Regions from separate parts of the Bacillus infantis NRRL B-14911 genome, predicted to be linked through region 2. Evidence: riboswitches for the same ligand, from Rfam matches in the RefSeq annotation. Region 2 holds a riboswitch; the other holds the start of a gene.

Region 1 (4,827 bases), 510 kb from region 2:
GACCATTTCAACTGCTTTTCCCGCCATCAAGGCGATGGGAGAGGGGCTGCTGTCAAGGATGGTCTATCTTACAGCCAAAACTATCACAAGGCAGGCAGCCGAAGAAGCTTTTTCATTGATGCAGCAAAAAGGCCTCCATATGCACACGGTAACAATAACGGCCAAGGACAAAATATGCTTTCAGGAGCAGACGGTCTGCCAGAAAGAGCATTGTCCGTTCGCTGACGGGTTTTATGACCGCCTCAATGAAGCAGTCCTTGATATCCTCTCTCATGAATCCATCATTGACCGGAGTGTTATTGAAAAATATGCCATGAAGCACACAGTCTGCCCGTTTGAATTTTCCCTGGAACTTGCATATGCCGCAGACGCAGTCATATGCGATTACAATTATATCTTTGATCCCCGGGTGTCCCTGAAAAGGCTTCATACAGAAGGCAAGAAAAAGACAGCTCTTCTGATCGATGAGGCGCATAATCTGGTGGACCGGGCGAGGGATATGTTTTCGGCGGATCTGGGGAAGCAGAATTTCCTTCAGCTGAAAAGGGCTTATAAAAACACGGCCCCGCAGCTTTCTGCAGCAGCTAAAAAGATGAATGATGTTTTTATCTCTTTCAATAGAGAATTAAAGGAGGAAAGCTATCGCATTCACGAAGAGCTGCCGGAAAATCTGCTGGAGCATCTTGAGGACTTTGCTCATTGCTCAGAAAAGGAGCTGATCAGCGGCAGGGGAGATGAGGGCCAGGAACTGCTGCTTGATACTTATTTTTCTGTACAGGCTTTCCTGAGGATATCAAGGCTGGCAGATGAGCGATTTGTCATTTATACAGAAAAGTCCGGAAAGGATGTAGTACTCAAGCTGTTTTGTTTAGATCCATCCTATCTTGTCCAGAAAATGGGCAAGGGCTTCCGCAGCAAACTCTTTTTTTCGGCTACCTTCCAGCCATTCGATTATTTCAAGAACATGCTGGGCTGGAATGAGGATCATTATTCCCTGTCATTGCCTTCCCCGTTCCCGAAAGAAAATGCAGAAGTTCTTGCTTTGCCGCTTTCAACTAGATATAAGGACAGAAGCGCGACAGGTGAAGCTTTGATCCGATCGGTAGAAAAGCTGGCAGCTGAACGGCCCGGGAATTACTTAATCTTTTTTCCGTCTTACCAATATATGAGGGAAATCCATGAACAAATGAAAGAATCCAGCACTATCAGGATGATGGTACAGGAACAGGGGATGGCAGAGGGAGAAAAAGAAGAATTTTTGTCTTCCTTTAAGGAGGAACCTGAAGAAAGCCTTCTTGGGTTCGCTGTGCTGGGCGGAATTTTTTCAGAAGGGATCAACTTGAAGGGAACCCGGCTCTGCGGTGTCATTATTGTTGGTGTGGGGCTTCCACAGCTGAGTCTTGAGCGTAATCTGATTAAAGATTATTTTCAGGCTGAAGGAAAAAACGGCTATGATTATGCGTATACTTTTCCGGGAGCCAATAAAGCAGCCCAGGCTGGCGGGCGCCTCATCCGTTCAGAGGAAGACACAGGAACCATCCTGCTGATTGATGACCGCTTCCTTCAAAAAAGATATGAACAACTGCTCCCTGCAGAATGGTTTCCGCTAAAAAGGCTCACACGATAAAAAAGGCTTGCAGGAAAAAAAACATTTTTAAAAATAGTTAGACTAGTCAGTTGACAGAAAGCCGACCTTTGTTGTAGGATTACTATGAAATCAATTGAATATTTCTTATCGAGAGTGGTGGAGGGACTGGCCCTGTGATACCCGGCAGCCGCTGACTTAGTCAGAATGGTGCTAAATCCAGCAAAGCGCAATGCTTTGGCAGATAAGATAGAGGCATATCAAACTTCTTCTTATCGGGGAAGTTTTTTTTATTGCTGACAACAAGGTGCAAGTGAGAGGAGAAGAGACAGATGAAATACGGATTTTGGCTGCCGATCTTTGGCGGCTGGCTGCGCAATGTAGAAGACGAGAAGATGCCCCCGACCTTCAGCTATGCGAAAGAAGTCATCCAGGCAGCAGAGAAGTGGGGATATGATACCACATTAATAGCAGAACTTTACTTGAATGATATAAAAGGCCCGGAGCAGGATTCACTTGAAGCATGGTCAACTGCGGCCGCTCTTGCTGCGGTGACTGAGAAAATAGAAATTATGACGGCTGTCCGCCCAGGCTTCCATAATCCTGCGGTGACGGCAAAAATGGCAAGCAATATCGACCATATCAGCAATGGCCGTTTTACCCTGAATGTTGTATCCGCATGGTGGGAGGAAGAGGCGCGCCAGTATGCCGGCATCTTTACTGAACATGATGAGCGCTATGACCGGACAGAAGAATTCGTCAAGGTCATGAAGGGTTTATGGGAAGAAGAAACCTTTAATTTTGACGGCAGCTATTATTCTATTAAAAACGCCCATTTGTCCCCTAAGCCGGTGCAAAGGCCGAATCCGATCCTTTATGCAGGCGGAGAAAGCCCCCGCGGCAAGGAAGCAATTGTTAATCACTGCGATGCCTATGTGATGCACGGGGGGACAGTTGAAGAAGTAAAAACTAAAATTGATGACATGAGAGCACGCAGGCAGGAAAGCGGGAATGAGCCATTTAAGTCTTTTGGCATGGCAGCCTACATTGTCTGCCGCGACACAGAAGAAGAGGCGCAGGAAGAGCTTGCCCGCATCACCAATGTAAAAGAATCAAGCGGCTATGCAGGCTACAAAGATTTTGTAGGCAAATCGCAGCTTGAGCAGCAGGTAAAGCTGTACGATTATTCCGTTTCCAACCGGGGCCTCAGGCCAAATCTGATCGGAACCCCTGAACAGATTGCTGAACAGATTATTGCTTATGAAGAAGCCGGCGTCGATCTGCTTCTGCTTCAGTTCTCTCCACAGCTGGAGGAAATGCAGAGATTTTCGGAAAAAGTCATGCCGCTGGTTGAAGCCAAAAGGAAAATCTTAAAGTAAAAGAGGGAGAACATATGAGCAAAATACACATCATACACGAAAACAGCGAATGGACTGCCCATTTGACAAAAAGGCTGGAAGAGCTGGGTCTTCCTTATGAGGAATGGTTTTTGAATGAAGGGATTGTTGACCTGACCAGTGCACCTCCGGAGGGGATTTTCTACAGCAGGATGAGCGCATCTTCCCACACAAGGGGGAACCGCTTTGCACCGGAGCTGACGGAATCTGTCCTGTCATGGCTTGAGCAGCATGGCCGCACCGTTTTCAACGGAAGCCGCGCTTTAAGGCTGGAGGTCAGCAAAGTCAATCAATATACAGCGCTGAATGCTGCAGGAATCGCCACTCCGAAAACAATAGCAGCTGTCGGAAAAAATCAAATTCTTGAAGCAGCTGTAAAGCTCGACAGCGCTCCGTTCATCACGAAGCATAACCGCGCAGGCAAAGGGCTCGGCGTCCAGCTGTTCCATTCTCTGGACGCATTGAGGGAATATGTCGAAGGGCCGAATTTTGAAGAGCCTGTCGATGGCATCACTCTGATCCAGGAATATATTGAGTCGCCAGAATCATATATTACCAGATGCGAATTCGTGGGCGGAAAATTCGTCTATGCCGTCCAGGTGGATACATCAGAAGGCTTTGAGCTTTGCCCGGCCGATGCCTGCCAAATCGGGGATCTGTTCTGTCCTGTTGGCGAAGAGGTGGAAGAAAAGCCAAAGTTTAAGATCATTGAAGGCTTCAACGACCCGATCATTGAAAAATATGAACGCTTCCTCAAGGAAAACGGCATCCAAATCGCTGGCATTGAATTCATTAAAAATGCCAATGGGGATATTTATACGTATGATGTCAACACAAACACAAATTATAATTCTGACGCAGAGGCAAAAGCAGGCAAATACGGCATGCTTGAAGCCGCCAAATTCCTCGGTGCCGAGCTTGAAAAAGAACAGGCTAAGGTTAGGGAATACAGCAGAGTGTGATAACAATAGAAGAAGGCCGCTCATTTGGGAGTGGCCTTTTTTGATAGTGTGACTTCAATTCCGGATGGAAGGAGCAGGATAGTGAAGGAATGGAGTGGGTTGCCAACAAAAAATTAATAAGCGGAGATTTTCCGGTTAAATTGATAATAGGGCTCGAAAGGGTATAAATAAGCGGAGATTTTCCGGTTAAGCGAAGCAAAATGGTGAATTTTCCTTTTTTTCGGGTCGATAGCCGGAATTTCTCCCTCTATTTAAGCTGTTTTTAGAGCTCTTTTGAAATTAACGGGAATTTCTCCGCTTATTTGTTAATCCGCGCTGAACCTCGTCATGTCCCTGGAAGGTCGGCTCTTTTAGTAGGGTGGGGTGGGGAAAAAGTTGCTCTTTTAGCTGGTATTCCTGCCTCACAACAAAATCGTTAATTGAACATACGGTTGCTTATCTTCAACAACGTGCTATCTCTATAAAAAAAGCTCAGAACATTATAGCTCCGAGCTTTTTGTGTGCTAATTTCACTGCTAAAGAGTCAGCTGCAAGTACTGCCAATTCGGACTTTATACTGACAGAACCCGAAATATTTTATACAACAGCTTTCTTCAACCCATTTGCCATTATAATTTCCAGCTTAGGATGGAAATACTGCACCACTAGGCCGAGTGTCAGTGTGACCAGGATTGTGCCGGGGCCGATCGCTCCCTGGAAAAGAAACGCCAGAATAAGGGCAAATCCTTCACTGGCTATACGGGAAGTCCTTAAAGAAAGGCCAAACCTGGTGTGAACGGCGACCATCAAGGTATCCATCGGGCTTGGAGGGAATTTTGCCTGAAGGTAGACGGCGATCCCCAGACCCATTGTCAATATGCCTGAGAGCAAAGTACAGGACTGG
Region 2 (4,827 bases):
TCCGCCGGAAAAATTGCGAAAGCTGGGAGAGCCGTTTTATACAACGAAAGAACGGGGGACCGGGCTGGGCTTAATGGTCACATATAAAATAATTGAAGAGCATGAAGGTAATATTGAAGTGGAAAGCAAAATGGGGGAAGGAACCGTTTTTCATATCGATCTCCCCATAAAGCGGGGCGGGTACCAGGATCCAGGCGGCATTTTTACTTTATAGCAAAAAAGAAATACCGATTGTTCAAATTTGTATCATTCAGCAGAATGATGCATTTTTTTTGCAAAAGAATTGACTGCTGTATTCTAATTTGATATAAATCTAATTAGACATACATCAAATTTGGAGGCTGATCTCATGCAGTTAGACAGACTGGTGGCATTTCATAAAACGATGGGCGACCCTGCCAGAATACGGATTATAGCACTATTATCGAATGGGCCTCTGCATGGCCAGGCAATTGCAGGCAAATTGGGCCTTACTCCCCCGACGATCACCCATCATTTAAACAAGCTAAAAGCTATTAATAGCATCTATCAGCGCCGTGATAAAAACACCATCTATTATTACTTGAATGAATCGGTTATCAAACAGCAGGCAGAGGTTCTCATTAACCTGTTTGATAAAAAGGAAGGAGAGATGGAAGAAATGCTGGAAATGCATAATGAGAAACAAAAGGTTATCGAAAATTTCATCACAAAAGAAGGGAAGCTCAAGAATATACCGGCACAGCGCAAGAAAAAGCTGTTTATCTTTGAGCATATTGCTTCAGGTCTGAAAATGGGAAAGAAATATCCTGAAAAAGAGCTTAATGAGTATATAAAGAAATTCCATGAAGACTATGCGACGATCAGGAGAGAATTTATCGTCAATCATTTCATGTACAGGGAAAACAGCGTTTATGAGTTGAACCCCCGTGAAATGTGGGCTAAGCCGGAGTAGCTTGATATGGCCTATATGTATGAGCATATACCTGGAACTGATTTTGTCCCAGTCTTTGCTTCGGCTGTTCTTGATGGCCTTATACCAGGTGAGGTACAGGAGAGGCAAGGAAGTCTGCTGATATCCCTCACCAGCGGCATCCACTATGCCGCGGGACGAGCGGGAGAAGGGTCATTTGACCTGCTGGCAGGAAAATTGGATGAAGCAGAGAAAAATGGGAGGCGGTTCACACTTTTTTCCGGCTCTGCCGAACTGGATCAATTCATATCCGGCCAGTTTGGAGAGAGGCTCAATAAGCATCACCGCCATTCCTTTCAAAATTTTTCGCCGGTTCCTAAACTGTCTACCAAAAGCAGCGAAGTCTCCTTTTTTCCGCTGGATAGGGAGTCAGCAGGTGAATATCCTGAGTTCCGAATGGATTATTTCAGCACATACTGGGGATCCATTGAGCATTTTCTGAGATCCGGATTCGGCATCAGGGTGCTGATGGGAGAGCAGGCAGCCGGTGAATGTGTTTCTATATTCAGGAGCAATGAATTTGCCGAAATGGATATCCATATAGCAGAAAGTGCCAGGGGAAAGGGGCTGGGAGCCATGCTTGCTGCGAGATTCATTAAAACTGCCCTGGGAAAAAATCTGCAGCCGCGCTGGGATTGCAGCGCGGCCAATCTGGCAAGTAAGAAGCTTGCAGAAAAACTGGGTTTTTCTGAACCTGCGGAATACCTTGTTTTCACCCTGCCGAAACAAGGCTGACAATCCTGCATAAATCCTTTGCATCTGCGATTTCCCTGCGCTGAAGGATCAGGTTTCTCCCTGCAGCCAGTGCAGCTCTCTTGGCAGCCAGGCGCGCCTTTTTGTCTTCTATCCCGTCAAGGTCAGCAACATGGGCCAGTCCGATTGTCCTTCTTATCAGCTCACAGCCTGCAAAACCAACCGCATCTTCCCAATATTTCTGAAGCACAGCGGATAGAAAACCTTCTGTTCCAGCAAAAGGATCTTTATTATCCTTCTGCCATAAAAGAGAGAAATCATCTGAGAAAGTTCCCCAGAATGTTTCAATATGATGATCTATAAGTCTCGTTTTCTCAGGATTGGCGATAGACTGGAATAACAGATTGGCAATCACCTGTCCGATATCAAAACCTGCAGGGCCGTAGAAAGCAAATTCCGGGTCGATGACTTTTGTCTCCGCATCGGAAGCAAAGATGCTTCCTGTATGCAAATCACCGTGAAGCAGCGCCTCCGCTTCATTTAAGAAAATTTTCCTGAGGCGCGCTGCCTCGAGTTTCAATACTGAATCAGCCCATAAGGCTTCTGCATCGCCTTTCAGCTCTTCTTCAAAATCATTGGTCGGGCTATTGAAATAAGGATCTGCAAATATCAGGTCTTCCGTAATTTTGCACAGCTCCGGGTTGTAAAAATCTTTGGCAAGCTTTTTCTTATCAGCCTGAAGAAGGCCGTAGTCCGAGGTATAGAACAAAGTTCTTGCCAGGTAGTTTCCAAGATGGCCGGAAAGCAGCGGATATTCTTTTCCAGAGATCAGCCCTGTACGGCTGATCTCCAGGTGTGAAAGATCTTCCATCACAGTCACCGCGAGCTCTTCATCATTGTAGAAAACTTCCGGCACAAAATCCGGAGCAAGCTTTTTAAAAAGTTTAAGCGCTTCTGCTTCAATAGCAGCCCTTTTCAAGGTCAGCGGCCAGCTTTCGCCTACTACCTTGGCAAAAGGGAGAGCCTGCTTGATAATCAGGCTTTTTCCTGTCCCGTTTTCCTTGATCCTAAAGACAAGGTTAAGATTTCCGTCGCCTATTTCTTCCGTGGCTAAAGATGCATTTCCGGGAAACTGGCCAAGGCTTACAGCGAGTTCCGCGGCTGTTTTTTCTGTCAGCGGAGCATATTTATTTTTTACGAGTGTCATCATTTTTCCCTCCTGAATTTGGAGGCTTTATTTATCCATCAGGACATAAAAAAGCCTCTTTCTCATGCTGAAAGAGGCTTGAAGTATTGAGCTTCGCACCTCTTATCTGCCAGAAAGCCAAGCTTTCTGCTGGAATTAGCACCGTGCCTTATGGAGGAATTCTCCGGCGCAAGGATTGCGCCCCATCTCACGATGGAATTACGGTCGGTTGCTGGGCATCATCGGGCCAAGTCCCTCTGCCTGCTCTTGATAAGAGAATATAAGTTTGTATAAACGGCTGCCGCCAGCCATTTGAAAAAATAGTAACAGCGGCATATGTTTTCTGTCAATAAAAATTTAAAAAATTCTAATAGAATTCAGGTTTGCGGTCCGTAAAAACTGGGATGCGTGCCCTCACTTCCTCTACAAGCCTGAGGTCGAGATCTGCTGAAAGGATTTCTTCGTGCTCTGAAGCCTCTGCAACGACTTCGCCCCATGGATTGATGATGATGGAGTGGCCGGCAAATTGATTGGCCGGATCAGATCCGGCCCTGTTGCAGGCAACCACATAGCATTGATTTTCAATGGCTCTTGCAATCAGCAGCGCGCGCCAATGGGCGAGGCGGGGCAGGGGCCATTCAGCCACGACGAAAATGGCTTCTGCTCCTTCAAGTGCATGCTTGCGGATCCATTCAGGAAAACGGATATCGTAGCAGATAAAGCCGGCCATGGGATGGCCATTCAGATTGAAAGAAGCATCCCCGCTCCCGGGTGACAGGTGGAGATGTTCATCCATCAGTTGAAAAAGGTGCAGCTTGCTGTATTGGTGCAGGAGTTCACCTGTGCTGCTGACTGCAAGCAGGGTGTTGAAAACACCATCCTCTGTTTTATTTGCGACGCTTCCTCCAATGAAGGCAGCATGATGCTTATGGGCCATAGTCTGCAAAAACCGGATGCTTGATTCTGCGTGCCTGTCCCCGATTTCTTCCAGTCGGGTTAAATCATAGCCCGTTGTCCACAGCTCAGGCAGCACGATGATATCGGGATTGTCTTTGCTTGCGCGCTCGATCAGCGTTTCAGCTTTTTCGTAATTTTTCTCAGGGCTGCCAAAGGAGATGTCCATTTGGATGCAGGATATTTTCATAGGGTAAACCTCCGTATGCAAAGGATAAAATGATAAAATTGCAGAATATTTCTTTACTTCCTGCCTTTTACGTTATATCTTTGTCATTGGTTTTTCAAATAAAAATTTAATCCACATGTAAAGCAGGTGACTATGTGATGAAAATATTTCCTCAATCTGAACTGTTGCAAAGTCTGCCAAAGCAGTTCTTTGCAACATTGGTGCAAAAAGCAGCCAGGTATGCCGGGCAGGGGCATGATGTCATCAATCTTGGCCAGGGAAACCCTGACAGGCCCACACCGCCGCATATCGTCAGGAAACTTCAGGAAGCAGCCGAAAATCCCCTTAATCATAAATATTCCCCTTTTCGCGGTCAGCACAGCCTGAAAGCTGCAGCAGCTGAATTTTACAAAAGGGAATATGGTGTGGACCTTGATCCGGAAAAGGAAATAGCTATTTTATTCGGCGGGAAGGCTGGCCTGGTTGAAATTCCTCAATGTCTTCTCAATCCAGGGGAAACGATCCTTGTTCCTGACCCGGGGTATCCTGATTATTGGTCAGGAGTGGCCCTTGCGAAAGCTTCTATGGCTGTCATGCCCCTGAAAGAAGAGAATCATTTTCTGCCGGATTATGGTGAGCTTTCTGAGCAGGACATCGAATCAGCCAGGATGATGTTCCTCAATTATCCGAATAATCCGACCGGAGCCACGGCTACGAAGGAATTTTTCGAAGAAACGGTCCGCTTTGCAGCGGAAAATGAAATTTGCGTTGTTCATGATTTCGCCTACGGTGCAATTGGCTTTGACGGCAAAAAGCCAGTCAGCTTCCTGCAGACGGAAGGGGCAAAGGAAACAGGCATTGAAATTTATACAC

The links. Region 2 has a riboswitch for S-adenosylmethionine ahead of mtnK (S-methyl-5-thioribose kinase). Riboswitches for the same ligand answer to the same signal wherever they lie in the genome.
Region 1: another riboswitch for S-adenosylmethionine. It lies ahead of N288_RS10265 (LLM class flavin-dependent oxidoreductase); the one in region 2 lies ahead of mtnK (S-methyl-5-thioribose kinase).

The regions. Positions count from the first base shown of each region.
Region 1 covers NC_022524.1:2,042,716-2,047,542, forward strand. Annotated here, with positions in the region: gene N288_RS10260 (helicase C-terminal domain-containing protein) at 1-1,627, shown strand, start outside; SAM riboswitch class I at 1,730-1,836, shown strand; gene N288_RS10265 (LLM class flavin-dependent oxidoreductase) at 1,918-2,964, shown strand; gene N288_RS10270 (ATP-grasp domain-containing protein) at 2,979-3,944, shown strand; gene N288_RS10275 (YczE/YyaS/YitT family protein) at 4,521-4,827, opposite strand, start outside.
Region 2 covers NC_022524.1:1,529,261-1,534,087, forward strand. Annotated here, with positions in the region: gene N288_RS07785 (PAS domain-containing sensor histidine kinase) at 1-214, shown strand, start outside; gene N288_RS07790 (DUF2087 domain-containing protein) at 350-934, shown strand; gene N288_RS07795 (GNAT family N-acetyltransferase) at 941-1,687, shown strand; gene mtnK (S-methyl-5-thioribose kinase) at 1,665-2,855, opposite strand; SAM riboswitch class I at 2,952-3,108, opposite strand; gene N288_RS07805 (carbon-nitrogen family hydrolase) at 3,199-3,975, opposite strand; gene N288_RS07810 (pyridoxal phosphate-dependent aminotransferase) at 4,113-4,827, shown strand, end outside.